2 regions of the Paenibacillus sp. G34 genome follow, and region 2 is predicted to be linked to the other one. Evidence: predicted binding sites of a transcription regulator. Region 2 holds the regulator's gene; the other holds the start of a gene.

Region 1 (15,772 bases), 590 kb from region 2:
GCGCATCAGGAACCACCTGAAAATCAATTTTGACCCCGGTTTCCTGCTCGTATTCCTTCGCCATCGTCTGCATAATCCCCGTTCGTGGAATACCGGATTGGCTTGTGCCGAAGGTCAGTGTGACCTTGCCTGTGCCTTCCGCGTTTTTGTTCGAGTTGCAGCCAGCAAGCAGCAGGACAGAGAGAAGCAGCATACTTGTCATTGAAAAAAGAAATCGTTTTCTCATTTTGAACCTCCCTAAAATTCAATCATTTATGCACTTGCCGAAACGCTTTATGTAAGCGTATTCTTATGTGGATAACTTTACTTTGAATAACGAGTAGGCTCAATAGACAAAAGCGTTCTTCGAGGTGGACATTTTCGAAGTCATCGAAGATACGCAGATGTTGATAATGAAGACGGGGGTATGGAATTGCGGTATCGATTCAGAACATTACAACAGAGTTTGTTTGCGTATTATTCAGCGGTATTTATTACGTTTTCCCTTATTGTGGCTGGCCTGTTATATGTGTATCTCACCAGTGATATTCGTCATCGAAGTGAAGAGCAGCAAAAACAATTGGGGTTGTCCATTGTTAGTCATCTGGATCAGGAAGTTGTGAAAATGAACAATTTCTCCATGAATATCGTATATTCCAATCTGGTCAAGGAGCATTTCAGTCATTACTTGGCCCCGGCAGAGGGGGGTGAACGAACGATGACAAGTGACCCCTCGCTGTATAAGGACACGACTACACTAATTGATGTCATTATGGCGATTATTAGCAGCTCCAATACGGCCAAACAGGCTAACATTTACGATGTGAATGGAAAGATGCTGGGGGCGGGAGTATTCAACGGACAGCTTCCGGTAGATCTGAAGCAGCGCCCCTGGTATAAGGAAACCTGGGAACGGAGCGGCTGGCGTGTCATTCGTCTGTTACAAGGTGGTGCATTGCCCATGCCCACCGGGGAAGGGAGAACGGATCAACCCTATATCTCGCTTACACGGGTCTACAAGGACGGTAATTATGTCAGTCAGGGTGTCGTTGAAATTTTGCAGCTTGCCGAAGATCTATTCCAGTATTTGCACGAGCTGCAAGTAGGTAATAAGGAGCTTCGAGTCTATGTGCTGGATGAGCAGGATACCTTGTTGTACCCGCTTCCTTCAGCCACGTTAGCTGCTGATTCCTCTTCAGCTTCAGCTGATTATTCGGAAGAAATGAAGCTGATTCAACATCGTACATCCCCGCCTGAAACGATGCAGGAAGTCACCCATTCGCCTACGGGGTCAAGGCAGATGATGACGTATATGACATCCCAGGAAACCGGATGGACTGTTGTTGTCATGCAGTCCAAGCAGTCCCTTTTTTCCAATTTGAACCGGATGGCATGGATCTTTGCAGGTGCTACGCTAGCTACCCTGTTGATTATTTTGTTGTTTTCGTATCTGATCTCGAAAAGGGTTACCCTGCCGCTTCATCGGTTGCAGCGCATTATTCAGAAAACAGGTGAAAACGACCTGATGTCAGGTCAGGAGGCTGGTCAGTTGTTATTCAAGCTGGACCATCCTGCGTCCATCCGGGAGCTGGCAGAGCTGAATGATACCTTCATCCGGTTGAATCAGCAGCTTGTGCAGTCTTTTCAAGACCAGATGGCCATCAAAACCCGGGAGACAGAGGCGAGGTTGCTGGCATTGCAGTCACAGATGAATCCGCATTTTCTATACAACAACATTACCAATATAAGTATCATGGCGGAGGAGGGAATGAATAAACAGATCGTGGTGTTCTGCGATCATATTGCTTCCATGCTTCGTTATATTTCTACTTCTGGCATAAACGGCGTCCCGCTATCTCACGAACTTGAGTATTGTGAACGATATCTTGAATGTATGAAAGTTCGCTTTGAGGATGATTTACACTACGAGTTCTCGATCCCTGATGAGATGAAAGATATCCGGGTTCCGATGCTGATCATTCAGCCTTTGCTCGAAAATGCGATGAAATACGGTTTGAGTGATACGCTGCCATGGAAACTGCATATCACGGGTGAATTGCATATCGATCAGAAGACCTGGCAGATTCACGTTGAAGATAATGGCCCCGGCATGGAGCCTGAAACGCTTGCACAACTTGTGCATTATATCGATGAATCTCAGGAATGGGATCAAATGCCTCACCTTGAGATTAACGGGATGGGACTCAAAAATATCTGGGCTCGATTGAAGTTATGGTATGGTCCGGCAGCCAGGATGTGTATCGAAAACAAATCTACCGGCGGTGTCAGCATTCGTATAAGAGGTTCCATTCGAAAGGAGTAGGGTCGAACGTATGAATATGACGGTGAAATACAGAACCATAATTGTAGAGGATGAGGCGTTGATTCGTCGTAATGTTTCACGCAAGTTCAAAGAGCTGAATACACGGTTTGAAGTCATCGGGGAGGCGAGGAATGGTCAGGAGGCGTTGCAACTTATAGAACAGAATGTACCTGATCTGGTCATCACCGACATTCAGATGCCCGTGATGAACGGGCTTGAGCTGGCGAAATATCTTTATTTTGCTTACCCGCATGTTAAAATTGTCATCCTTAGCGGGTATCATGAGTTCGAATATGCACGGCAGGCGATCCAGTATAAAGTCGAAGATTATTTACTTAAACCGTTGTCGGAAGAACAGCTTCGTGCGCTACTGGATGCGATGGAGCTGAAGCTGGGAAGCGCTGTGGATTCATTGTCTCATGTAAGTATCGTGTTGGACGATCAGGTAAAGGCGGAAGATATTGCAGTGTCGGTCAAACTCTATCTCAAACAAAACTACATGCATGAGATTACATTGCAGGATATGGCAGCACAGATGCATTTTAGCGTAGATTATCTAGGGAAATGCTTTAAAAAGGTAACAGGGGAGACACCATTGAAATACCTGACGGGTCTGAGACTAAACGAGGCCAAACGTCTGCTTGCAGCGTATGAGCATATGGATAACAAAACCATTGGCGGAGCGGTAGGGTATGCGGATTCCCATTATTTTAGCAGGATTTTCAAAAACAAAACGGGTCTGTATCCGAGCGAATATCGGCAGCAGTGGCAGGTACAAAAAAAAGCTCTGTCCATGGATCAAGGCAATCCGGATGGGCTGAGCTGATTATTGCTGCAACGCTTCTTCGGTTATTTTGCGGATATCAAACGGGGAACGGTTACCTTCTTCAATGATATCAGGCAGAATGTGATTGAGGAAATAACGAACACAGTGGAGGTCGATATTTTTAATCTTGATCAATGCGTAGCGGTACATGACAATGAATTCTTTTTCCGTATTGCCGCGTTGCAACTCTGCAAATGCTTCATACACTTGGTCCATTTTATCAGCTACCTCAAGGATAAGCCCTTCCACGGAGTTGTCTTTGCCTTCGCGCAGTTGTCTGCGGAAAATATCTTGAAACTCAGGTGGGATATTCTCATGAATAAAATGGGATACCATGCCTTCTTCCACCTGTTGCAACATGGATCGAAGCTCCAGCGAGTAGTGTTTGACCGGTGTTTTGATATCACCAATGAAGATTTCGCCATAATCGTGGCTACTGGTAATTTCGTATAACTTTTTCCAATCAATGCTCACGCCTTGCTGTTCCTCGATGTCGGCAAGTGTCTTGGCATACTGTACGACTTTCCAGGAGTGGGCAGAAACACAATGTTCTTCGAATTTGAATTTGCCAGGAGTTCGAATGATACGTTCGAGGTCGTTCAGCGATCGAAAGTACGTATGGATTCCCATAGATGTGATCATCCTTTGCTAGTTTGGGTGGTCGATACACCGACTATACTGCTGTTATGTTAACCGGAGATTAAAGATGTATGCACCCTTTGTAAATTTGTAAAAGGAAGATCAAAAAGCCACGGGGGCTGAATCAGGTTCAGCATACCGTGGCTGTGAGATAAAGAACGATTGCCAGTAAAATTTCTTCATTTTAGTATCTATGTCTAATAGAAACGTAGGAACAATCATAACATTAAGCTTTTTTGCGTACCGGTGAAGTGTACCAATAGGCCATGCCGACAAACAGGGCGCCGCCGATGATGTTACCAAGTGTAACTGGAATCATGTTATGGAACCATCCAGCGAGAGAAATCGTATCCGGGTGGTTAGGCAACAGCCAAGCCAGGGACAGGAGTGTCATATTGGCTACACTGTGCTCATATCCGCTTGCGATAAAGGCGTACAGACACCACCAGATGAGAACCAGCTTGGCAATATCTTCTTTGGAGCGGGCAGACATCCAGATGGCCAGACATACGAGCCAGTTACAGAGAATGCCGCGGAAGAAGAGTTCAGTTACTGGAGCAGCCATCTTTTTGGCAGATACGACGAACAGCAGATGCTCCGGGGTAGCTGTTTTGAACAGGCCGCTTCCGACAATCAGCAGGCTGAGCAGGACGGCACCGATCAGATTGCCCAGAAAGACAAGTCCCCAGTTTTTCAGCGTATCATTTACGGTGGTCCGCCCGGCAAGTGTACTCATCGTGAAAAACATATTATTACCTGTGAACAGTTCCGATCCAGCAAAGATTACCAGCGTCAGGGCGAGTCCGAAGGACATGCCCATCAGCATCGTTTGCAGTGGTGAATGTGCCGCGAGCAACGGAGCCCCGATACTGAAGATCAGGATAATGCCAAGTCCCACATATGCACCTGCCATTAAGGCAGCGACCATGTAACGTGGCAAACTTGAATTCATCTGATCTCTCTTTTTGACGGCTGCTTCAATAATTCCTTCAACACTTGGTGTATACATCATGTTTTCCCCCATTAGTCAACATCAATCCGAATCCCCAATGTTACAGTAGAGCAGAGGTTATACAGCAATCCAGACCCGGTCGTTCTCCACTTTAACCGGATACATCTGCACTTGACCGTTGTCTGGTGCTTGCACCTGACCTGTTGTCAAATCAATTTTCCAGTCGTACAGCGGATCATAGAGATAGTGTCCAGAGACAATGCCTTCCGCCAGCGGCCCACCCTTAGGGTGGGGGTTATGGTTGTCAGCAGCAAAGATGGTGCCATCCGAAGCACGGAATACCGCAAGCTGAAGATCTTCGATCTCGACAACTCTGCCAATGCGTGGCAGAAATTCATCTATAGCTCCAGCCGGGAAATACGTGCCTGTTTGTTTGGTTGTCATCGTAAACCACTCCTTTTATATCCATTTATTTCTCTACTTGAATCCAACAACATATGATTTTGTTTATGGGCGAGCCGTAACTTCGATGCTATGGAACATTTTGCTTTGACCTTCTTCATCACGAATCGCTTTTTGCCATGGTTCTACCACTTGTGCAAGGGCAAACTCGATCCGTTCCATCAACGCTTTACGTTCCTCAACGTTATCCACAACAACCGAGCGGATGTGCTCTAGCCCCATGCGTTCTACCCATTCCGAAGTACGCTCCAGATAGTTACCTGTCTCGCGGTAATACTGCATGATAGCTCCGCACAATTCAATCAGTTCATCATCGGTTTTCACTTTGCACAGTGAGTCAGCGAGTCTTGCTTTGATCCCGCCGTTACCACCGATGAAGATTTCCCAGCCGCCATCATTACCGACGATTCCGATATCCTTCGTGCATGCTTCCGCACAGTTCCGAGGACAACCGTTTACAGCATATTTGAATTTGGCTGGCAGATCCAGTCGTTCGAATTTACGTTCGATTCTCTCACCCATGGCCATCGAATCCTGTGTGCCGAAGCGGCAGAATTGGGAGCCAACACATGTTTTAACCGTACGAAGCGATTTCGCGTAAGCGTAACCCGAAGGCATATCCAGCTCAGCCCATACTTTAGTCAAATCTTCTTTTTTGACACCGATGAGATCAAGACGCTGACCGCCTGTTACTTTAACCGCTTTGATATCGTATTTGACCGAAACGTCGGCGATCTTTTTCAGATCGGCTGGTGTCGTTACACCGCCATACATCCGAGGTACAACGGTGTAAGTTCCGTCTTTTTGAATGTTGGCATTCATACGTTCGTTAACAAAACGGGATTCTTTTTCATCCTCATGTGTGTCTGGATAGATCATGCCCAGATAGTAGTTGATGGCCGGACGGCATTTCGAGCAACCCTCAGGCTGGCTCCAGCCAAGTACGTTCATCACTTCTTTGCTTGTTTGCAAGCCTTTTTCCCGGATTTCAGCAACAATCTCATCCCGTCCGAGGGATGTGCAGCTGCAGATTCCCTGTTTGCCCCCGGCAGTGAAGCCATCTCCAAGCACATATTGCAAAATCTGTTCGACCACCGGTTTACATCCTCCGCAAGAGCGGGTTGCACCGGTGCAGGCTTTAATTTCATCAATTGTGGTAAGACCCTGATTGGTAATGACATCCACGATCGCACCTTTGGTTACGCCGTTACATCCACAGACGATTTCGTCTTCCGGCATTGTCTCAACAGAAGTTGTTTTTTTGTGACCGCCGCAGCCTGTACCCATAAGAGAACTATACAATTCATCTGTCATTTCCGTTTGGTTTTTGATCAGTTTCTGCAGTTCGGCAGAATCGGTAATGTCTCCGAAGAGAACGGCACCTACCATTTTGTTGTCGCGAAGCAGAATTTTTTTGTACGTTCGTTTCCAGTCGTCTTTTTGCGAAATCACGGTATGTTCCGGGCTGTCAATGAATTCACCAGTAGAGAAGACGTCTACACCCGAAATTTTTAATTTGGTGGATACAACCGAGCCTTCATACGGTGCTGTTTCGACCCCGCAAATATGTTTCGCAAGAATCATTCCTTGCTCAAACAGTGGCGCTACAAGTCCGTAACATACACCGCGATGTTCGTTACATTCCCCAACAGAGTAAACGTCTTTCAATGAAGTCTGCATGTAGTCATCCACGATGATGCCTCGGTTGACTTCGATACCACTTTCGCGGGCCACGGCTGTATTCGGTTTAATACCAACTGCCATGACTACAAAATCAACATTCAGCACAGAATCGTCGGCAAAACGAATGCCTTCAACCCGTTCACCACCCAGCAGTTCGGAAGTTTGGGCTCCCATTTTGAACTTGATTCCCTGACGTTCCAGTTCAGCTTTCAACATGGCCGAAGCCTGAGGGTCCAGCTGGCGTTCCATCAGATCATCCATCAGATGCACAACAGTAACGTCCATACCCAGTTGCACAAGTCCTTTGGCTGCTTCCAGACCTAGCAGTCCGCCCCCGATGACAGCTGCTTTTTTATATTCTTTTGCAGCTTCCAGCATGATATTGCAATCGGCGATATCACGGAAACCAACGACACCCTGCTTGTCATGTCCGGGTACAGGGAGGATGAAAGAACTTGACCCCGTTGCAATGATAATTTTGTCATACGGAGCACGGTGTCCATCTTCGGTTACTACTTCACGAGTCTCGGCATCAATGCGGGCAACCGTGGTTCCTGTGTGAAGCGTAATGCCGTAGTCCTCGTACCAGTGGAGATCATTAAGGACAATGTCATCCAGCGTTTTGCTACCTTCCAGTACGTAGGACAACATAATACGATTGTAGTTAGGATAAGGTTCTGTACCAAAAACCGTAATATCAAAGCGTGAAGTTAGTTTTAGAATTTGTTCCACCGTGCTGATTCCGGCCATACCATTACCGATCACGACTAATTTTTCTTTATTTCCGTTCATGTGTGTAGCCCTCCCTTGGATAAACCTGTACATTTACCAACATTTTTAATGGCTTATATTTGAATTATACATCGACTAACTCAATTGTAATGTGATTTATTTCACTAATTACGATAGATCATTCATATTAAAATAAGTGTGATGACCGTCACGAATGTAAAAATATTTTTCAGAAATAAGAAATACGAACTATTGTTCTTATATTACTTTTCGAGGTATGATCAGATTGGGGTCGGTTGCGTTCCCTATATTCTCGAAAGGACGTTTTTGCATCATGATGGGAAGATCCCACCTGATTATCAGTACAGGCGTTTCACTTTCAGTATTACAGCTGATGGGATTGCAGGTTACAGCTCCGGCAGTAACGGTAGCCCTGATTGGCTCATTGCTGCCTGATATTGATGAGCCTAATTCATTGCTGGTTTCTAAAGCCCTGCCGAGCAGTCTGATTCGGTTGCTGCAGACTATTCTTTTGCCTGCGGCTGTATTTGTGTATTTTTACGTACCCGCGAAACCGTGGAATTTGCTACTCGCCATATTGATTGGGCTTGTGTCGTTCCTGCCATCGCGCTCGCTGCGTAAAGTATTGATGTTTGCCATTGGACTGGGCTTGGTCTTTTATGGTCATGCTTTTGCTCCGTGGAATCTGATTGCAGGCAGCCTGCTTATGCTGTGCACGACACTTACACACAGGGGCTTAACCCATACCTTGTATGGAACAGCTGTTTGGACGGGGTTACTGTACAGTACAACGCAGCAGCAAGGCCCAGAAATTTGGGTAGCTGGAGGCTCCGCTTATGCTCTACATTTGATTGCTGATTCGTTGACCAATCGGGGGATACGGCCTTTGCCGCCGTTAAAGCTGCGCATCCGGGCAAACCTGATGAGTACGGGAACCAAGCATGGGGCAGTTGTAGAAAATGTCTGCGTAATTCTAACACTGATTTTGGCATGGTTTGCATTCTCGCCTTTATTTCTGTAGTGTAGGTAAATTTCCCGGGTTACGAATAAACGCCAGTCCAAGCCTTGGAACTGGCGTTTTTCATGATCTGATTGCTGTGGTATGTTTCTGATTTTATCATTACAAAGGTAAAGCCTTAGCCTTGTGATGGTGAATCTGTCAACGCGTCAATATCAGACGAGCCAAATACAAACAAAACGACCAAGATGACTACAATTAACAGCTCGGCAAATCCATTTCCGTCAAAGTCAGACATCATTCGAACCTCATTTCTTTGGCGTTAGGAGTTCATTCTTTGCTGGAAAGCACGTATGACGTCGTTAAGTGTCATATCGCCACCAATCTCATCCAGAAATTGCACCAGTTTGTCTTGATTGGACGGTGTAACTTTTTGCAGTGTTTTATATTGACCAACCAGTTCTACAACAAGAGTAGCTTCGCGAAACAAAGTCACCGCATCCACTCTTAATTTTCCGCTAACTAGAAGTGCTGCCACGATTAGCTCAAGATTTCTTCCTTTTATATTGCCACCCAAAAGGGAGTTTGCAGCATTTTGTTTTTTGGAACCTTTATTTGATTTTCCAGTCCTCCTCATTGCCATATAAAGGTCCCCCGCTGGTTGATGTGTTTAATATCTTATGTACTCCACTCCCGACATGTTCGAACAATTAATCTGTTTATATGTAATAGAAAAAGAGATACCCCGAAGAAAGATTCGATAAGGTATCTCTGTGTTTAAGCTCACAAAATTTTGTTCTATTCCTGGATCAAGCGTTATTGATAATGGTTTCCATCGTTGTGCGATCGAGACCCTTCACCAGTTTTACGATCAGCTCTTTGGCTGCATCATAATCATCCGTATGAATAATGGAAGAAGAGGTGTGAATATATCGGCCACAGATGCCAATGACGGTGGAAGGTACACCAATACCGCTCAAGTGAACCTGACCGGCATCAGTACCGCCTGGCGAGATGAAATATTGCATTTTAATCTGATTGGAGGAAGCTGTGTCCTGAACATATTCAACGATACCACGATGAGTGAACATGCCAGGGTCAAGTATGCGGAGTAATGCACCCTGACCGATATGACCAAAGGATTGCTTGTCACCTGTCATGTCGTTGGCTGCACTACAGTCCAGTGCAAAGAAAATGTCAGGTTGAATGAGATTCGCAGCTGTACGTGCACCGCGCAGACCCAATTCCTCTTGAACCGTTGCACCTGAATAAAGTATATTAGGCAACTTTACCTTATGGAGTTCTTCCATCAGTTCAAGGGCTAGTCCAACACCGTAACGGTTATCCCAAGCTTTTGCCATGATTTTCTTAGGATTGGCCATCGGTGTGAATTCACAGAGCGGTACGATTTGCATCCCCGGTTGAATACCCCACGATTCTGCCTCTGCCCGGTCATCTGCACCAATATCTAGATACATCGAATTCAGATCTACCGGTTTGTTGCGTTGGGATTCATCCAGCAGGTGAGTAGGTGTAGACCCGACAACGCCTGTAATCCGGCGCTCAGGTGTAATGATCTGAAGACGCTGTGATAGTACAGCCTGACTCCACCATCCACCCAGTGGACGAAATTTAACCATACCTGCTTCTGTAATACCTGAGGTCATAAAACCTACTTCATCAAAATGTCCGGCAACCATAACTTTAGGCCCAGATTCTTCTCCGCGCAGTACACCAAAAAGACTCCCCAGACGATCCTGTACAAATTCATCGGTATAGGCGGACATTTGCTCTTTCATCCAGCCGCGCAGCTCGCGTTCAAAACCGGAGGCGGAAGGGAATTCCGTTAACGTGCGGAACATGTCCAACGTTTTTTCGTTCATGTGTCAACAACTCCTCTGTTGATATGTAGATCAGCTCATAGTAGAACGGCTACTAGGCTGATGTCCTTTTTTCGTGCAAAGGACTTATTAACCACTGGTCACATTATAGTATGAACCTTGTACAAGTGATTGTCCATGTTTATGTTACGTTTTTAAGGCATGTTTTTTGTGGTTTTATTCAGGATTTTCCGTCTTTTCATCCGCTTTTGTCTCAGTCCTGTAACGGTCTGCTCGAATAAGATTATAAATGGGAGCCATATTCTTACGTAATCAGGCTGTCCGGTTAATGACGTTCAAGCTTAGGAAGGAGCCGAGATACAAGATGATGCCTCCTGAAGAAGGTAATGAGAAGGTGTTGTTCATTGTACTTTTTATTTTGCTCGTCATCATTCTTCTTTATTTATAGACTAAACAGGTTTTGAACCAATGAAGCGGCGCGATCTATATAACTTCCCCATCTCTTTCTCTTTGGAAACATATGCTGTCTCTCGCCGGATACATAACCTTCCCGATAATAACAAACAATGAATAGAAGTGCTCCACAATCGCCATTCAGCTATAACTGCAAACCATTCACATAAAGGAGGTCCTGTGCTTGCCAGAACAATCTGCAACTGGAAAGAAGAAAACTTCATCGCTGTCGATGGATGAGAAGGAATATAAAAAAGTCGCCAAAAAACATGAACCTTCACGTCCAATTTTCAAAAATTGTATCAAAGCTTTTCTGGTGGGGGGAACTGTCTGTTTGATTGGACAAGCGATCCAGGAAGCGTTTATGGCTGGGTTGGACATGACATCTAAGGAGGCTGCAAGTCCTACTGTCGCGGTCATGATCCTGATCTCCGTGATTCTGACCTGTCTTGGTGTGTACGACAAAATTGCGCAGTGGGCGGGAGCGGGTACAGGTGTCCCAGTCACAGGATTTGCGAATTCCATGTGCTCGGCTGCCTTGGAGCATCGTGCCGAAGGACTGGTGCTCGGTGTTGGAGCAAACATGTTCAAGCTTGCCGGCTCCGTCATTGTGTTTGGAGTCGTTGCAGCGTTTATTATAGGGATCGTGTATGCCTTTCTGGGATTCGGAGGTGGGCATCTATGAAACGGCTGGGCCGCCAGACATGGGAGTATGATCATCAGCCGCGAATTATAGGGAGAGCTACCGTTGTAGGGCCAGATGAAGGCAAAGGGCCGTTATCCTCTGATTTTGACTACATTTATGACAATCTTGAGATTGGTGAGAAAACGTGGGAAAAAGCGGAGAGGAAACTGCTTGAACAAGCATCCCAGCTAGCATTAGTGAATGCCAATCTCACCAAAGAAGAGCTGCATTATTTTGTTGGTGGCGATTTGATGAACCAGATTATCAGCAGTTCATTTTCGGCAAGGCAATTGGGTGCACCCTATCTGGGTGTATTTGGAGCCTGCTCCACCTCCATGGAAACGTTAGCGCTGGCTTCCATGATTGTGGATTCCGGTGCCGGCGACTACGTACTTGCCGGAACGGTAAGTCATAACTGCACGGTGGAGAAGCAGTTTCGTTATCCAACGGAGTATGGCTCGCAGAAGCCGCCTTATGCGCAGTATACCGTTACAGGCTCAGGGTGTGGTGTTGTTTCTCGCACGGGTGAAGGGCCGATTATTGCCAAAGCGACCATTGGACGGATCATGGATCTCGGTATCAAAGATCCCTTTAATATGGGAGCAGCTATGGCTCCCGCTGCGGCAGATACGATTATTTCTCATTTCAGAGATACCGGACTGGAACCTGGGTATTATGATTTGATTGTTACAGGAGATCTGGCATCTGTTGGCTTGCCGATTACCAAGGAGCTTTTGCATAAGGAAGGTATTCCAATGGAGCAGACGGTTTTCAACGATTGTGGACTGATGATCTATGATCGTGAGAAACAGACTCAAGTCGTTGCGGGAGGAAGCGGCTGCGGTTGTTCCGCTACCGTAACTTATGGACATATTTTGAACCGGATGCAAAAGGGTGATCTGAAACGAGTACTTGTGGTTGCAACCGGGGCACTTCTGTCTCCGCTCTCATACCAACAGGGTGAAAGCATTCCATGTATTGCACATGCTGTCGCAATTGAACAGGAGGGTTAAAAGATATGCAATTTCTCTGGGCTTTTATCGTTGGAGGTCTGATCTGTGTGATCGGACAGCTGTTGATGGATGGTGCGAAGCTGACACCTGCACATACGATGAGTACGTTAGTGGTGGCTGGTGCTGTAGCGGACGCATTTGGACTGTATGACCCTCTGGTGAAGTTTGCAGGTGCAGGTGCCTCGGTGCCCATCACGAGCTTTGGCAATTCATTGGTGCATGGAGCGTTGACTGAGCTGGAAAAAGAGGGCTGGATCGGCGTAATTACTGGTATCTTTGATCTCACGGCAGCTGGGATATCGTCGGCGATTATCTTTTCATTTCTCGCAGCACTGGTTGTTCGGCCCAAAGGTTAAAAATTAAATGAATCCAATGATAAGATGAGGCTTCGGATGAACATTATCCATAGCCTTTTTTTTGTCGTATTCATGCGTTAAATGCGGTGAATCAGACGACTGGAAACAAATTGTGAGTTCCTTCGAGTGTACTCGTGACACTAGATCATGTACAATAAAAGGAAATCTGTATGCTTTTTTAGGAGGTTAGACCACATGCCTGTGCGCAAAGAGTCGATCCAAATCATATCTGCAGTTCGTTCGAATCTGGAATCCTGCATTATGGGGAAATCCTTTGAAATTCAACTTCTACTCACAGCTTTGCTTGCAGGCGGACACGTTCTGATTGAAGACGTACCGGGAACGGGCAAAACACAGTTAATCAAAGCACTATCGAAATCCATGCGCGGGGAATACCGGCGTATTCAATGTAATCCTGATATTCTACCAAGTGATATTACGGGTGTTTCTGTTTTTCATCCTAAAGACGAGCGTTTTTATTTCCGACCAGGCCCGGTCATGACCAATATTTTGCTCGCGGACGAGATTAACCGTGCGACAACCAAAACACAATCAGCTTTGCTGGAAGTCATGGAAGAGCGCAGTGTAACCGTAGACGGTGACACTTACGATTTGCCACACCCTTTCATGTTATGCGCGACGCAAAATCCAATTGACTTTGAGGGAACATATACGCTGCCTGAAGCACAGCTCGATCGTTTTATGTTAAAGATCAGTTTGGGTTATCCTGACAAAGATATTGAAAAAACATTACTGAAGCAGCATCAATCGGGTCAGCCGGTTGATCGGCTTGAATCTGTCACTCATATGGATCAAATCTCGGCTATTCAGCAGGAGATCAAAGAGGTGTTCATCGGAGATCCTGTTATGGATTATCTTCTGGATGTTGTTCGCCACACCCGTACGCACCCGTCTGTATTACTGGGTGCTAGTCCAAGGGCGGCAATCTCTTTCATGATGGCGGTGAAAGCTTTTGCCTTCTTGCAGGAGCGAGACTACGTGCTGCCGGATGATGTGAAAACGATGGCTCCATATGTGATTTCTCATCGTATCGTTCTTCGTCCTGAATCCAGACTGGATAGCATGAGCTCAGAGGCCGTTCTGAATTCCGTATTACAACAGGTTCGTGTGCCTGTGTCGATGGGACAATAGTTCATGAGACCGCTTTTGACTACAGTCAATCGAGGCCTGCGCCACCCTCGCGTTTGGGGCATCGTAGTGGTGTGGATGTGCTGTCTGGCGTACGTTTTGTTTCAGGGAGGAAAGACCTCGCTTATGCTACTGTCCATGGTAACGCTACTCTGCCTGTATCTTGCGATTGCTGGATTCAGCGGCGTGAAAAGGGCTCAGGGCATACGTAGGCTCTCTTCCGGACAGGATCATGAAGAACTGCTTCACGCCGGTGATCAGGTTCAGGTGAAGCTGAGCTTGACCATTCCGGGTTTTCTCCCGCTTCCATATGTTGTTGTTCGTGAGATACTGCATCGGCACAATGGAGAAACATGGTCGTTTAAAGAAAGTCTGATTCCAAGTATGCGGGGTGCTGGTGAACTGTCGTTCCAAACACCTCCGCTTGAGCGGGGAAAGTATGTTTTTTCGGAAACAGAGTGTGCCAGCGAGGATATTTTCGGGCTGATTGAACATCGCGGAACATTTAAGGCACGCGGAGAGTTTCGTGTATTGCCTCGCACCGTGTTTATACCTTACTGGCAGTTGTATGATCGCAAGTCACGCTTGTCAGGGCCACAGACGGCCTTAACCCGTTCACGCAGGGAAACAACCCAGATTAACGGAGTGCGTGACTACGTGTATGGGGATCGCCTGTCTCGTATTCACTGGAATGCAACAGCCAAGACAGGCAATTGGAAATCTAAAGAGTTCGAACATGAGTCTGTGCCCAAAACAATCCTGGTCCTAGATGCACTGGCCGGAAGCTATCCGCACGGAGAAGCATTTGAACTGGCTGTTTCCACCACAGCGTCTTTGCTGGATTATGGTACAAGGGAACGAATGGGGATGGGGCTGTTGACTTTGTCTAACAAGTCTTCCTTCATGCCACCAAGTGAAAGTTTGATCGAGCGGCAGAAGATGATGCATCATCTCGTAGATATTCAGGACAATGGACAGGACGCTTCCCTACTTCCTGGAGTGGAGAAAATAGCCCGTCAGTTCCCGCAGGGAGCTTATTTTGTTGTCATCTCTCCACAGAAAGATGAAAAAATAATTGAATTGCTTCGCTGGGCGGATACACGTGGAATGACTCCATGTCACATCCTGATTGATTCGGCAGAATCCCGCCGAAGCGCTGAATGGAATGCCATGCTGCGCGGCAGGGGAACAAGATCATTTACCGTTGCCCACCTGCAGGAACTTCCAACGATTATGGGAGGAGGTTCGGTATGAACACCAAAGGACAAGAAAGCTTCGGGTTAAAACGATCCTGGTATCACGCGGCATCCTTGCTCTGGATATTTCTCATCGCTCTGCAGTGGATTTCATTTACTCAGGAATCCTGGTATACCGAGACGACTTCGCTGGTGCTCTGGACGCTGGCAGCGGTAAGTATTTTGGAAGTCATTCTCCCCTTCAAAGTAGTGTATCGAACGATAATCAAGGCCGTTGCGGTCTTATATATTTTGCATAAAACGTTGATTGATTACACGGTGTACATTCCTTACGGCTCGTTAACAGAGCGTATGGAGCAATTTATTGTGCATATGCCTCCATATATCTGGTTTTCCTTGTGTACATGGGTAATGTTGGAGGCGGCCCTTCGTCTTGTAAACTCTACCCGCCGCATTCTTGTTTTCTTGGGAGTTAATGTGATTTCAATGGGGATCTTGGATTCC
Region 2 (15,772 bases):
CTCCACTCCAGCAAAATTCGGTCAATGTACCTGAAATGCACTTTCCCTGCAAACACAGCTTCCTTCAAAGCCATCAGAATCAGTTCTTCCTGATAGCGATCCTGATCCAGCCAGCTGGATATCGTCTCACACTCCATTGGCGATAGAGGTCGACCAAATTCCTTTTCAAAAATAGAGAACATATTTCGCTCTTCCTCTTCTTTTTGAACACTGTTCGAATCTAGACGTGAAGCGTTGCTTTTTTGTTGTTCAGATCGGGCTTGTGATGCTTCTTCCGCAGTACACATGGCAAGCTTGGCATACAAGCCGTGCAAGTCATAACGTTCATACTGAATATCCCGCTCTTCGTCCCGATGCTCATCGATGGTAATATAACCATCCCTCATCAGACGCTGCAGCATTCTGGCAATGCCTTCGGGAGCCAGTCCCATCCGAGATGCAAGCTCTTCGAGAGTTGGGAATTCATTGAATTCTGCCTGACGGAAACCCAGCAACTGAATCAGAAGCAGTACCTCTGAATCGGATAAACCCAGTTGATGATAAAAACGCAATAAGGCATACGGCAATTGAGCTGTACCTGCGGCCATACCATAGGCAGCTCCACTTACCCAAGCTTTGGAGGACATGTCTTCCATATATTCTTTTCCGTTCAACATTAAGGGTACAGACGATAGAGCATACGAGGGAATGCAATAGTCTCACGAACATGGTCAAGTCCACAGATCCAAGCTACCGTCCGCTCCAATCCCAGACCGAAACCGGAGTGAGGAACCGATCCATATTTACGCAGATCCAGGTACCACTGGTACGCTTCATCCGAAAGGTTGTGCTCCTCAAAACGCTGTTGCATCAGTTCTGGATCATCGATACGCTGCGATCCACCAATGATCTCACCATATCCTTCCGGTGCAATCATGTCCGCACAGAGAACAACTTCAGGGCGAGTAGGATCTGGTTTCATGTAAAACGCTTTGATTCCAGCCGGGTAGTGCGTAATAAATACAGGAGTGTTGTATTTTTCCGCAATCGCTGTTTCATGAGGTGCACCGAAATCTTCGCCCCAAGGAATGTCAAAACCTTGTCCATTCAAGAACTCAATCGCTTCGTCATACGTAATACGAGGGAACGGAGCTGTAATGCCTTCCAGTTTAGAAACGTCACGTCCGATGGACTCCAGCTCTGCACGGCAATTTTTCACCACAGATTGAACGACATGTGCGATGAATTTCTCTTGCACGCGCAAGCTTTCCTCGTGATCGACAAATGCCATCTCCGGCTCAATCATCCAGAACTCAATCAAGTGACGACGTGTTTTGGATTTCTCAGCACGGAACGTTGGACCGAAGGAATACACTTTGCCCAGTGCCATAGCCGCGGCTTCCATATACAGTTGTCCACTTTGCGTCAGATATGCATCCTCATCAAAATACTTGATATGGAATAGGTTCGTTGTTCCTTCAGCAGATGAAGGTGTCAAAATCGGCGGGTCTACCTGCGTGAATCCGTTACCATCAAAAAACTGCTGGACGGCGCGAATAATCTCTGCACGAATCACCATTACGGCACGTTGCTTGGTCGAACGAAGCCACAGATGACGATGATCCATCAAGAAATCAACACCGTGCTCTTTCGGTGTAATCGGATAGTTTTCAGTTAGATGGATGATTTGAACCCCAGTAACGGTCATCTCGTATCCAGATGTACTACGCGGCTCTTCACGGATAATACCTGTAACATAGACAGAACTCTCTTGCGTCAAACTTTTTGCATCATTCCAAATGTCTTCGCTAACTTCACTCTTCACTACAACACCTTGAATATATCCCGTTCCATCACGCAGTTGCAAAAACTGAATTTTACCGCTGGAGCGTTTGTTATTAATCCAGGCGCCGATGGTTACCGTCTCACCCACATGCTCATTCACATTACGAATTACACAATTCGTATCCATGTCCACATCTCCCCTTGGTTCCATAAATTTGAAAATGCAGCGGACAGGTGTAACCCTGCCCTCTGCACTTCCTTGTCATCCTGTATTTACTTTACAGTTAGATTACTTAGAATTCAATACGATTCGGTGGGTATCACGTGCAATAACCAATTCTTCATTCGTAGGCACTACAAGAACATCTACTTTTGAATTCTCTGTTGTGATACGGCGCGGTTCACCCGAACGAATTGCATTCAATGCATCGTCGAGTTCAACACCAAGGTAAGTCAGTTGCTCACACACTTTTTGGCGAAGAACAACGGAGTTTTCCCCGACACCTGCAGTAAACACAATCACGTCTACACCGTTCATTGCCGCAGCATACGAACCAATGTATTTACGCAAGCGGTATTCGTACATTTCAAAAGCAAGCGTTGAGTTCGGCTCACCTTTCTCCATGCCTTCTGTAATTTCACGCATATCACTGCTGATTCCGGAAATCGCCAGAAGTCCACTGTGTTTGTTCAACATGGAGCTAACTTCGCTTACGCTAAGTTCTTCCTTGTTCATAACATAAGGTACAATCGCTGGATCAAGGTCACCACTGCGTGTTCCCATCATCAAACCTTCAAGCGGAGTCATACCCATCGATGTATCCACAGATACGCCGCCTTTAACAGCAGTCACACTACCACCGTTACCTACGTGACAAGTGATAATTTTCAAATCTTCTAGTGGACGGCCAAGATACTCGGCTGCCGCTTTGCTTACATAATCATGCGATGTTCCGTGTGCACCGTAACGACGTACTTTATATTTTTTGTAAAGTACGCGAGGAATAGCATACAGATACGCGTGCTCAGGCATCGTTTGGTGGAATGCTGTATCAAATACCATAACTTGAGGCACACCTGGCATATTCGCCTCAGCCGCACGAATACCCATCATTGCAGCTGGGTTATGCAGTGGAGCAAGGTCAAACAAACGACGGATTTCGGTTTTTGCAGCGTCGTCTACCAGTGAGGATTCTTTAAACGCTTCACCGCCGTGTACTACACGGTGACCTACGGCCTGGATTTCGCTAACGGAAGCAACTACACCGTGTTCTTTATCTGTCAAAAGATCAATGACTTTACGGATTGCAGTTGTATGTTCCAAAATTTCACTAACTTCCGTAACTTCTTCACGCCCAGTCGGCTTATGCGTCAGAATGGAAGAATCCATTCCGATCCGCTCTACCAATCCTTTTGCAAGCACAGACTCATCTTCCATATTATACAATTGATATTTGAGCGAGGAACTCCCCGCATTAATTACGAGTATATTCACAGCCGGTCACCATCCTTGTCGTACTTGAAGAATCCTTCTCCTGCTTTCACGCCCAGATGACCTGCACGCACCATTTTCTTCAGGACAATCGAAGGACGATATTTCAGTTCTCCGAATTCACGGAACATTCTTTCAAGAGCTGCTTCAACGGAATCAAGTCCGAAACGGTCAGCCATTTCGAGTGGTCCATGCTGGAAGTTATAACCGATACGCATTGCATCATCGATGTCTTCAGCAGAAGCTACACCTTCTTGCAGAACGTGCAGCGCTTCGTTGATCAGCAGGCAGATCAGACGGGAAGTTACAAACCCAGGGGATTCATAAATCATAACGCCTTTTTTATCTACAACTTCTTCAACAAAACGGCGAGTTTCTTCAAATGTAGTATCCGACGTTTTCAGTCCACGAATAATCTCTACAAGATCAACCCGGGATACCGGGTGAATAAAGTGCATACCAATAACACGCTCTGGGTACTTGGTCGAGCTTGCAAGCTCGGTCAAACTCAGCGTGGACGTATTACTTGCCAAAATCACATTGCTTGGACATACTTGATCCAATTGATTAAAGACTGCTTTTTTAGCTTCCAGATCTTCCGAGATCGTTTCAATAACCATATCGCAAGAGCCCAGTTCAGCCAAGTGTGCTACTTTCGTAATGCGGGAGAGAATCAATTTCTTCTCCGCTTTGGTAATCGCCCATTTCTCAAGCTGTTTATCCAAATTTGTTTCAATCATGTCATATGCATGATCAAGCTTCTTCGTCGTGTGTTCCACCAGAAGCACATCAAGTCCTTTGGCTGCGAGCATCTGGGAAATTCCTTGCCCCATCGTACCGCCGCCGACAACTCCTATTTTTTTGAAAAACATGGTTCTGCTCCATCCTTTCGGTTCTCTATTTCTCTATTGTACCCTGTTCGCCGAAAATTACAAATTTCGACCCAACAACTAATAATATCTTAGCACGACTGAAATGTAAAAAAAAATAACCAGCATAAAGAAATTATGCTGGTAAACGTGCACTGTCACGAAATTGACAACGAAATTGTTCTCCTGACAAAACTTCCTCCCGCATCAGAATATCGAGAGAATTGTCGAAAATTGACCGTTGCTCTTCAAGCCGGCGTTTCGTCTGCTCCATCAGTTCCTGGAGAATGACTTTATTTTCACGCATTAGCTCTTCGGTAGTTACCATATCCATATTCACAATTCCAAGTGACGTCAAACCCGATGCCATCATCGTCTGTACCACATTCGTCGCCTGTTCAAAGTCATTGCGCGAACCAGTGGAACGCCCGCCGTAGTACATCTCTTCCGCTGCTGCACCACCCAGTGCAATCATGATTTGCTCCTCTAGGAAACGTTTCGTATATAGAAACTGCTCCTGCTGCGGGTTATGACGCACATAACCTAGAGCCTGTCCACGTGGACTAAGTGCTACCTGACTTACACTTCCAGGGCGCACAAGCTCTGCCATAATGGCATGTCCCAGTTCATGAATGGCTACTCTTTTCTTTTCCTCGACACTTGACTCACGATCGGTTTTCTCACCCATCATCACTTTATCAATCGCAAGAGATAAATGACGCTGTTCGATGGTAAGCAAACCCTCACGCATCGCATAGATCGCTGCTTCATTCATGACACTTTCGAGCTGTGCACCTGAGAATCCGTAAGACTCTTCCGCCGTTTTTTCCAGATTCACTTCCTGTGTCAGCGGTTTGTTGACGGCATGCAACTCCAGAATGTGTTTTCTGCCCTTTTTGTCAGGTAAATCCACCTGAATATGACGGTCAAAACGCCCTGGGCGAGTTAACGCACTATCCAGCATCTCTTTGCGGTTAGTAGCCGCAATCAGCAATATTCTAGGCGTATCGGAAGTATAGATTCCGTCCATTTCGGTCAGCAACTGATTTAAGGTCTGATCATACTCGCGCTGCTGGCCCCCTTCACGTTTACCGCCGATCACATCAATCTCATCGATAAAAATGATAGCATTCTCCTTGTTTTCCTTCGCAGCCCGTGTTCGGGCATCCTTAAACAAGTCTCGAATTCTGCTGGCACCTACACCTACATACATTTCGACAAACTCACTGCCTGATGCAGCGACGAAAACCGAATCCGTGTAGTGAGCCGCTGCTTTAGCCATCAATGTTTTCCCTGTTCCCGGAGGGCCCGTCAGCAAAATGCCTTTCATTGGTCTTATCCCGAACTTTTGGATTTCTTCATGACGGATTAGAAAGTCAAGCGCCTCTCTTAACTCTTGCTTGGCACTATCCTGACCACCAATTTCTTCAAATGTTAATTTGGAAGGTCCTTTTTTCTTCCGTTTACGCTCTTGTCCAGCTCCTACCGTAATTCCGCCGCGCATCTGCATCATGAATAACAAACCACCAACCAGCAATGCAGCAATCAAAATCGGAACCATATTCACACCGATAAAAGCAAGAAAAATGATTACAACTGGAACAAATCCTATGGCTGCTTCTTTTGTCCATTTAGGCATTAGGCCACACTCCTATCTGACCGGGTACACGCGGCAGTATAATGAACTTGCTGGCTTCTCCGTCTCGCAGACTCACATAAACATTGTTGTCATCCATCGCTGTATTAACTTTGATTCCCCCCGTTGCCATCTTCGACAACGTCGGTGTAATTTCGGCATATTGTTTGTTCTCCATCGCTTGAGCTACCGTAAACATGGCATCCCCCCACCAGTTTTCCAGTGCTTCATTGGAGTGGTCCACGACGTCTAGTTTTAACGCACGCGAGCCGATCAGGTTCTGGCCTTCTCTATGAATATATTGAACCAATCTACCCAAATCTACATTTGGCTTCAAATCAAGTTTCATTTGCACATCATTACGGTTAATAGTTAACTGAACACTGTTCACACCTTCGTACTGAGTCACCATCTTTTCAATCGGACTTTGTACTGCTACTTGACGATATAAGAACCAACCTCCAAATAACAGGACGGCAGAAACAACGGCAGTAAGAACAATAGGCAATACTTTCAGCTTCAAATGAATTACCCCTCCCAAAAATGAGCCTATCCTCGTTCTACAGGCTTATATATTTAGCTGTACATGTTTGTCTGCAACGTTAATTGCAGATTTATTTGCGTTTGTCATTAATTTCAGTACATAAATGAGTATATCATATCGTATATACAATATCGAAGGTGAAAATATGAATAAATTATTAATTTTAACTATTTAAATCTCATCCGATGATTGGAATGCGAAAAAACCGGTTCAGTCGGTATCCCGTCTGCCGGTTTTTTGCTTATTGTTATGAGAAACGAATTTGAATTGAAGTTCTTTTGATCAGACCAGAGTACTGACGAGGTTAGCTATTCGGTAACGTATATACCAAATCTACTTGCTCTCCATTGCTAAACCGATAAAAACGATAATAATTATGCGTATCATCGTTATAGTACACTTGCCATACGTAAATATTATTCACGACACCTGGCATGATCCGTTTGATCTCACCACCCGGCACGTCAGAGCTGAATCGGTTACGAATCTGCGTTTCCGACATACCGTTCTGCAGTAACTCACTGTGTACTCCTGCAGTGCCTTCTACAGGCTGATTGTTATTATCAAACTTGACCCAGACCATGATATCTTGATTATCTTTGTTTTTGGCTGTCATCGTCCAGTAGATGTTGTCAGCATCACTCTTTTCGCCCCACACGTACTTTCGCAGCTCATCGGGTGATGTAACTCCCAACTGGCTTTGGGCCGCTTGAATCGCCAATGCCTCTTCCTGACGCTGATCCTGCGTGACGTAGATGTAATATTGCTGAAGTCCAAACAGGATCAGAACGAGAATGAGCAGCGATATCCAAATCCACTTCTTTTTTTTCTTCAAGAGTTGAACTTCCTTTCCCTAAAAACTGCGGATTTCAGGTGCTTCTTAACGAGCAAGCAGTTGATCAAAAGCCAACTGGGATTCCCGCAAAATGCGCTCTTCATCCAATGTCAAACATTCACCATGCTTGACGACCTGTTTTCCGTCTACCCATACATGTTCCACATCTTTAGCTGAAGCGGAATAAACGGAATGGGAGATTAAGTCCGTATGCGGATAAAAATGAGCTTGTTCAATGTTCAGTGCGATAAAATCGGCCTTTTTGCCAACTTGCAGAGCTCCAGTATCTTTCAAGAAGATGGACTTCGCACCGTAACCTGTTCCCAGAAGCAATGCTTCACCAGCAGGCACGGCGGTTGGGTCACCCGATACTCCTTTATGAATTAAAGCTGCCAGTCTCATTTCCTCAAACATATCCAGATTGTTATTGCTTGCCGGTCCGTCTGTTCCCAGAGACACGGTAACACCTGCTTTTAACAGAGCAGGGACACGGGCAACACCCGATGCAAGCTTCAAATTACTTCCTGGATTATGAGAGACAGCTACATCATGACGTGCCAAGATCTCGATCTCTTCGTCGTTCAGATGCACAGCATGAGCTACGAGTGAAGGACGTGAGAAGAAGCCATGCTTCTCCAAATGCGCCACAGGACGCAGGCCGTAATCGGTCACATTCTGCTCCACTTCACGTAATGTCTCAGACATGTGGGTATGAAGTGGCAGGTTTAAATCATGTGCAACCTGTACAAGCTTCTCTATGTAATCTGGAGGGCATGTATACGGTGCATGCGGGGAGATCACGGTTGTGATGCGTCCATTAGCCTGTCCATTCCATTCACGCGCAAATGCAGCGGACTCTTCGAGTTTCCGCATCTGCTCTTCTTCGGAGCAAAGTCCAATTACGCCACGAGCCAGTGCAGCTCTAGCCCCTGACTGTTCAACCACTTTAGCCACCTGATCCATGTGATCATACATGTCCAGGAAAGCCGTTGTTCCGCCTTTTAACATCTCAAGTACCGAAAGGGATGCTCCCCAATACACGTCCTCTGACGTCATTTTCGCTTCCATTGGCCACATTTTTTCTTGCAACCACACTTGTAGTGCCAGATCATCACCATGCCCACGAAGAAGAGACATCGCCGCATGACCATGCGTATTGATCAGACCCGGCAGGAAGAGTAGTCCTTTTCCATCGACTTTGGACAAGTTTTCGTCTCCATCCGGCAGCGTCTCACCAATATGCACAATCTTGTCATTTTCAATGACCATATACCCTTGAACTACAGTCCAGTTCGCGCCTTCATTAACTGCGAATTTACCATTGTGGATTACCCATTTATTCATTGTTGTCATTCTGCTCTTCTTCCTTCCCATTTTCCAAATAATAAGCCAAGCTAAGCAAATCCGTTGTAAAATCAGCATGATGAATGCGAACATGTGGAGGCGTTTTTAGAATCGTTGGTGCAAAATTCAAGATCGCCTCAATTCCCGATTCAATCAGTTGGTCGGCAACGTTCTGAGCTTCTATATCCGGTACGGTAATAATGCCGATACGGATGTTATCTTTCTGTACCGCTTCCGTAAGCTCTTCCATCGGTTGCACCGTCAGGCTGTTGATTTTGCTGCCAATCTTCGGCCCAAAGGCATCAAAAATAGCTACAATTTTCATATTGTCCTTCAGATATGCATTGTAATTGGACAGTGCGTGTCCGAGATTACCGGCTCCGACCAGAGCCACATTAATTTGCTGGTCGATTTTTAAAATGTGACGAATCTTCTCAATCAGGTAAGAGACGTCGTAACCGATTCCTTTGCGACCAAAATCTCCGAAATAAGCCAAATCTTTGCGGATCTGAGCCGGGTTTAGATCCAATCGCTGGCCGAGCTCCTGCGAGGAAACCGTTGTCACCTCACGCTGAACCAACTCGTTCAAATAACGCAAATATACAGGCAAACGCCTTACTACCGCTTCTGATATTTTATCCGATTTCATTCTTGCTCCCCCTTACCATTGCCACGATAAAATGTAATAAATATTGAAAAGATGAGCATTCTGTATACATGCAAAATCCATGCATATTCCTCATACAGAATGCCCGTATTATTGGGATTATAAGTTCAAATATGCGTTGCCCTTTCGAAGTCTTCCTCGAGTTTAACGCCATGTAGATGTGCAATGCAATATTATAGCCTACAATTCATTAATTTTGCTTCTCAGCTGCACGATCAAGCCATTCAGCGATGCGTGGAACCATCTGTTCCGTGAGCATATGCTCCATTTTGGGTCCCGGCAGTGAATACAGGAAGTACTTGCCGTAGTAAGCCTCAATCACTCTTGTATCATATACAATGACGATACCGCGATCCTTCCCCGTACGAACAAGTCGGCCAAATCCTTGCTTGAACCGGATGACAGCCTGAGGCACAGATAGCTTCATAAATGGATTTTTCTTCTGCTCTTGCAACAATTCACTCTTCGCTTCAAGGAGAGGATGGTTGGGAGGCTGGAACGGCAGTCTTACGATGGCAAGACAGGTCAGCGCTTCTCCCGGAATATCCACACCTTCCCAGAAACTGCTCGTCCCCAGCAGAACGGCAGCTTTGGCATCCTGGAATCGACGGGTCAGCTTGGAGCGATTGCCGCTGTCCACACCCTGGCCGAGTAGCGAGATATCATTACCGGACAAAGCCTCTTTCAGGGGTTCATACACTTGACGCAGCATTTTATAGGAGGTAAACAGCACCATCATGCGCCCTTGTGTTGCAATGGCGGTCTCTGCAAGAGAATGCACCAGCATCTGTACAAAATGTGCATCTCCTACACTGCCTTTCAGACTTGGAAAATCACGCGGTATCACTAACAATGCCTGTTCCCGATAATTGAACGGAGAAGGAAGCATTGAAGTCAGAAGCCGGTTATTGTCGGAAGCTTCCTGTAAGCCAAGCTGCTCAATCATGAACTGGAATGACTTATCGACCGATAGCGTAGCCGAAGTAAGTACAACGCTTTTCTTTTTATCAAAAAACATCTCTTTCAGTTGTGCACTTACATCTACCGGAACAGCATACAGCTGAAGTGACTTGCTGCGGAATTGACCGCTCGCCTCCATCCAGTACACCGTCTTGGCATCATCCATACGCATGAAGAACCTTAAATTCTCCTTCATCGTCGTCAGATCTTTCAAGAGTCCAGTGATGTCCGTGATCAGACTGTCGGACTGATAATCATCCTGATCCTCTTTCACTTCGAGCAGCAACTTGTCCCCTTTACGAACCAAATCACCCAAAGTCACAAAAATCTGGTTCTCCAAATCCTGCAACTCCTGCCACTTCGCGGGCTTTTGAGATGCTTTAAGGCGTAGCGAGAACTGTCCGGTCTCCCCTGGAGAAGCATCAGTCCGTTCAGGCAAAAGACCAAACAGAGCATCGCTCAGACGATCCCACATTTCCTTCACTTCCACGGCGAGAGGAAACATCTGATCCACCATTGAACCCCACTGTACACCGTTCTCGTGCCCTGACAATTGAGAGCGAAGCATCGGAAGCTGACCATTACGACTATCTTTAAACAAGCGTGTCAGTGTGTGTACGAGAGTAAAGTACTTCATATGAAGACCCAAATGTTTACCCGCAACATCCTCCAGATGATGAGCCTCATCAATAACCAAACTTTCATATGCCGGCAATAGCTGATGGGCAGCCTTCACATCGGTAAACAGCTTGGAGTGGTTGGTAATGACGATGTCAGATAGCCCTGCCTCATGTTTAGCTCGATGATAGAAGCACTTGCGGAACCACGGACAAGATCTGCCCAGACAGGACTCAGACTCGCTCTGTACCGTTTCCCAGAAGTCTCCTCCGCGTGCGCTAAGGTTCAGTTCTTCATCATCACCTGTTTCCGTTTGTGTCAGCCATACGATCATCTGTGCTGCCGTGAAGTAGTCCTCTTTCGGCGTAGCAAATTCACGTTTGTTGATTTTGTGTTCGAATTTACGGAGACAGAGATAGTGCCCTCTCCCCTTGAACACGGAAGCTTTGAACGGAAAAGGAACCACCTGCGTCAGCATCGGAATATCCCGTTCACGCAATTGTTCCTGCAAGTTAATGGTGTGAGTGCTTACCATCACCTTCTGTTCTTGTTTTACACTTTCATAAATAGCAGGTAACAAGTATCCCAGAGATTTCCCTGTTCCCGTTCCGGCCTCCAGCAAAAGATGTTTCTCCTCATCCAGCGCCTGCCGCACGCTGCCAAACATCTGTGTTTGTGCTTCACGCTCTTCATAATGATCGAGCGTTTCTTTGAGATTGGTTCGCACTTGATCCATGAACTGATCAAAGCTCACACCGTCCAGCGGGTTCGCTTCTCTCTCATCACGGGGTGCTCCAATTTCTGTCCAATCGCTGACATTCAGTGCGAGCTGGCGGTAATACGTATGGCCATCAAGGTCTTGAATCGGTTCAGCTTCCTTCTCCGCACGTAGCCCGTCAAAAAACCAGCCCAAATCACTGTCCTCTGGTGCAAACAGATCGCTAAGACGCTGAATTGTAATTAGCGGTAGGTCTCTCAGTTCATCCAGACATTTAAGTAACACATGAGCTGTTGCCAGTGCATCACTGTCTGCCTGATGGGGACGATCGTGCTCAAATCCGAATTCAGACGAAACATAACCGAGCTGGTATGAACCCAGCGACGGAAACGTAATTTTCAAGAAGTCAATGGTATCCAGAATGCGGCCTGTAAACGGTAAATACCCGCAACGGTCGAGCGCATTCTGCAAAAAATGAAAATCAAATGCAACGTTATGGCCCACCAAAACCACATCGTCAAGTAGTGGTACCATCTCCATCATCATCTCTTCAAGAGACGGAGCATCTGCGACATCTTCTTCTGTAATTCCAGTCAATCCCGTAATAAATGGCGGAATCGGCACACCCGGATTTACATAAGAACTATATATTTGAGTTATGCTGTAATCATGGTCTATGATGGCAAGTCCGGCCTGAATAATCTCACCGTCGGACTGCGTGCCGGTTGTTTCGAAATCCAAAACGGCAAATTTCATTGCAATATACGATCCCTTCCATTCCAGTCTATGTTACAGCATAGCAAAAAAAAGGGCATTTGAAAATTAACTGACAAAAAAGCGGTGTTTCCGCCGCTATGCCAAAGGAGGAAACACCGTTCTTTTGTTGCCAAATGTGCTTTTCAATTCAGGGCAATTTGGACATGTCTTGAAACAGACTGAAGTGCATGTGCAGATTTTCAGACACACCCTAGCTGGTTTGCATATTGCAATTTACCTTTGTTCAACCTGCAAGCTTCCATATTGTACAGAGGTTCGGTCAACGTCGGGTCAAACTGAAGGGCCTGTGCAAACAAGGAACATGCTGCTTCCGGATTGGAAAGCTTCGCTTGAATACAGCCCAGTGCGTTACATACAAGGCCTTTGAGTCTTGCTGATCCCTTAAGCAGCATAATCTGCTGTAAATGCGTTTCAGACTCGTATATCTGCTCCAGACTTAAGTGAGCGAGTGCCAAATAAAAGCGGGCTAAAGCACTATCCGGGTAGTCGTGTACCACCCGTGAGAATTGATCAATGGCTTGTGCATACATCTGAAGTTTGAAGTATCCTTGCCCGCGGCTAAAATATTCCAGATGAAGTTCAGGCAGAGCTGTTACCGCTTCTTGCTCCGGTTCAAGGGAACCCGGTTTTTCGAATTCCCGTTCCCGGATCTGACTCATCTTTTCTTCAAACATCAGCCATTCATCCAACATCCCGTCACTCATACGTTTGAGCAAACTCCATTTCTGTTGCAGCTCCTGTTTGTTCAGACCTTCAGCGGAAGGATAGCTCTTGATTATTTCATCTAACATGTCGTTCATTTCGGCGAAAACATGCTGGAACATCGATGCATCCCCACCCTTGGAAAATGGATTAGTGCAGTGACCTGTACTCATTTTTTGCTGGATGGGCCGATTTCATTCGTGCTCCCAGTCGATTACAAAATCGTGGCGTGAACTTCCTTTTTCATCATCTGAACCGGTTTGTTCTGACCATCCACGAACACTACCGTTGGTTGATGTGTATTTGCTTCTTCCTGAGACATCATGGCGTAGGAAATGATAATTACCGTATCTCCAGGTTGTACAAGGCGAGCCGCTGCACCGTTCAAACAGATAACCCCGCTGCCACGTGGACCTGGGATTACATAGGTTTCGAGCCGAGCACCATTGTTATTGTTCACAATTTGCACTTTTTCATTTTCCATCAGATCTGAGGTTTCCATCAGATCTTCGTCAATGGTAATGCTACCCACATAGTTTAAGTTAGCTTCCGTAACAGTAGCACGGTGGATTTTGGATTTCATTAATGTTCTAAACATGGGACAGCACCTCCATTTTCTGAATACGTATATTATCAATCAGTCTTGTTTTCCCAAACTTCACAGCCAGTGCAATCAGCAGATCATCATATGCCTTCAATTCGTCTTCGTCTGCAAGTGGCTCCAGACTTGGAAAAGCCTGAATCTCTGCATAATCAATAATCGCATGTGCTGAGTTGCCAATATGTTCGCGCAACAAGCGTCGAATATCATCCGCTGTTAAGGCTGTCCCTGCTTCGGCTGCTTCTTGTGCCGCGCGCAGTGCCTGAGACAAAACTAGGGCCTCCTGACGCAGTTCTGGACTCAAATAGACGTTACGTGAGCTGAGCGCCAAACCGTCCTGCTCCCGAACAATGGGACAAGGCACAATGTCAACTGGCATATTCAGATCATTTACCATTTGCTCGATCACTGCCACCTGCTGCGCATCTTTCATGCCAAAAAAGGCTTTTTGTGGCTGCACCATATTAAACAGCTTGGAAACCACGGTAGTTACCCCGTTAAAGTGCCCTGGCCGAGATGCCCCACATAAGCGATCGGTAATCCCGGATACCGTAATCGTGGTTTGCGTCGGCTGGGGATACATCTCCTCCACGGAGGGAATAAATACGATATCCACTCCTTCAGCACGAGCCGTTTCGACATCCCGTTTCTCATCCCGCGGGTAACTCTCAAAGTCTTCATTTGGGCCAAACTGAATCGGATTAACAAAGATACTTAGGACAACAATATGACTCTGCTGTCTCGCTACCCGCATTAAGCTGGCATGGCCTTGATGCAGGTATCCCATAGTTGGCACCAGGCCGACCACGGTATCTTCGGAATGAACGGTTTGATTTTTACGCATCAAGCTTAGTTCCTGTCTTAACTCTGCGATCGTACGTATGACTTTCATCAGCGAATTTCCACCTTTTCTTTGCGTTGTCCATACAATCCATCGAGCACACCATCCGCTGCACTGAAGACATGTTCTTCAGCCGGAAAAGAGCGATTCTTCACTTCTTTTACATATGTTTCGATACTACTGCGAATCAGACTTCCTACATCGCCATAAGTTTTAACAAAACGTTTCGGTGTGTAAGGCGAAGCATATTGAACCACATCGTGGAAAACTAACACTTGACCGTCACACCCACGCCCTGCTCCAATGCCAATGGTTGGGATCGACAATTCCTTCGAGATTGCCTCGGCCACTTCTTCCGTCACGAGTTCAAGAACGATGCCAAATGCACCTGCTGCTTCAAGGGCTTTGGCTTCATCCATCAGACGTTTGGCATCTGCAGCATCCTTGCCTTGAATTCGATAACCACCGATCTGATTTACCGATTGCGGTGTCAGTCCGATATGTCCAAGCACAGGCACACCTGCTTGCACAACAGCTTTGACCGTCTCCGCGATTTCAACGCCGCCTTCCATTTTGACCGCATGAGCATGCCCTTCCTGCATCAACCGACGTACACCCTTCAATGTTTCATCGATACTTCCGTGGTACGTCATAAAAGGCATATCTGCAACGATAAACGTATGTTCCGCACCACGCACAACGGAGCGCGTGTGATAGACCATATCATCAATCGTGACTGGTAAGGTCGAGTTGTAACCCAATACGACATTGCCCAGTGAATCTCCTACCAAAATCATGTCAATGCCTGCTTCTTCAGCGATCAGAGCAGTCGGATAGTCATACGCTGTAATCATGCTAAGCGGGATGCCATCCTGCTTATATTTTTTCATCTTCACAATGTTTAATGCTTGTTTGTTAGCCATTGGTCTTGTGCCCCTCTCATCTTTTCAATTAAACGCAACAAAAAAAACCTTTTAGTTTTCCACTAAAAAGTCCCGAAAAGTCAAAAAAGAGTCACTTGCGATCGTCCCTTCTGTCTCGGTCCTCTTCGGCTCAGAGCAGAATCCAACAACACATTAGTTCTTATTCCTTTGTTTCCTTGCTATTGCTGTCCTACTTGTCTGCGTAAAACGCATCAAGCAGAACAAAGGTTACTGCTCATCGGAGTGCAGCTCGGTCATAATAGCCCGATACCGCCTCACGAAAACAGTATACCAAAGTTCTGCTCAAAGTTCACGTCTTATGTTCGAGATGATCCAAGAAAAGTCGACAAAATGTCAGCTTTTCCAAGTTACTTCGCCAGATATGATCAGTTGGCGTACCCCTTCTAGCGTCTGCACAACCAGAGCTCCTGAAGAGTCCAGTCCTACAGCGGTTCCCTCAATGATGCCATGAGGATTCGTA

Evidence for each region. The regulator Rex, encoded in region 2, represses fermentation and respiration genes when NADH is low (regulators of the CRP and FNR family bind a similar motif). The targets are predictions, from matches to a motif close to TTGTGAAATATTTCACAA.
Region 1: a site for Rex is predicted at 7,746-7,763, ahead of nirB (nitrite reductase large subunit NirB). Genes of this name have one in related genera too.

What each region holds. Positions count from the first base shown of each region.
Region 1 is NZ_CM166469.1:4,458,974-4,474,745, reverse strand. It holds gene AC1VYS_RS20450 (ABC transporter substrate-binding protein) at 1-226, opposite strand, end outside; gene AC1VYS_RS20445 (cache domain-containing sensor histidine kinase) at 407-2,302, shown strand; gene AC1VYS_RS20440 (response regulator transcription factor) at 2,319-3,128, shown strand; gene AC1VYS_RS20435 (YfbR-like 5'-deoxynucleotidase) at 3,129-3,758, opposite strand; gene AC1VYS_RS20430 (formate/nitrite transporter family protein) at 3,994-4,776, opposite strand; gene nirD (nitrite reductase small subunit NirD) at 4,837-5,163, opposite strand; gene nirB (nitrite reductase large subunit NirB) at 5,227-7,656, opposite strand; gene AC1VYS_RS20415 (metal-dependent hydrolase) at 7,931-8,638, shown strand; gene AC1VYS_RS20410 (hypothetical protein) at 8,754-8,876, opposite strand; gene AC1VYS_RS20405 (hypothetical protein) at 8,898-9,218, opposite strand; gene AC1VYS_RS20400 (M42 family metallopeptidase) at 9,385-10,458, opposite strand; gene spoVAC (stage V sporulation protein AC) at 11,102-11,554, shown strand; gene spoVAD (stage V sporulation protein AD) at 11,551-12,567, shown strand; gene spoVAE (stage V sporulation protein AE) at 12,573-12,923, shown strand; gene AC1VYS_RS20380 (AAA family ATPase) at 13,119-14,075, shown strand; gene AC1VYS_RS20375 (DUF58 domain-containing protein) at 14,079-15,326, shown strand; gene AC1VYS_RS20370 (DUF4129 domain-containing transglutaminase family protein) at 15,323-15,772, shown strand, end outside.
Region 2 is NZ_CM166469.1:3,872,912-3,888,683, forward strand. It holds gene AC1VYS_RS17440 (DnaD domain protein) at 1-635, opposite strand, end outside; gene asnS (asparagine--tRNA ligase) at 656-1,951, opposite strand; gene AC1VYS_RS17450 (acetate/propionate family kinase) at 2,054-3,259, opposite strand; gene AC1VYS_RS17455 (3-hydroxyacyl-CoA dehydrogenase family protein) at 3,256-4,128, opposite strand; gene AC1VYS_RS17460 (AAA family ATPase) at 4,262-5,764, opposite strand; gene AC1VYS_RS17465 (hypothetical protein) at 5,757-6,284, opposite strand; gene AC1VYS_RS17470 (DUF5590 domain-containing protein) at 6,610-7,140, opposite strand; gene AC1VYS_RS17475 (amidohydrolase) at 7,186-8,493, opposite strand; gene AC1VYS_RS17480 (redox-sensing transcriptional repressor Rex) at 8,477-9,133, opposite strand; gene dinG (ATP-dependent DNA helicase DinG) at 9,342-12,203, opposite strand; gene AC1VYS_RS17490 (tetratricopeptide repeat protein) at 12,404-13,099, opposite strand; gene panD (aspartate 1-decarboxylase) at 13,141-13,524, opposite strand; gene panC (pantoate--beta-alanine ligase) at 13,517-14,371, opposite strand; gene panB (3-methyl-2-oxobutanoate hydroxymethyltransferase) at 14,419-15,291, opposite strand; gene AC1VYS_RS17510 (biotin--[acetyl-CoA-carboxylase] ligase) at 15,646-15,772, opposite strand, start outside.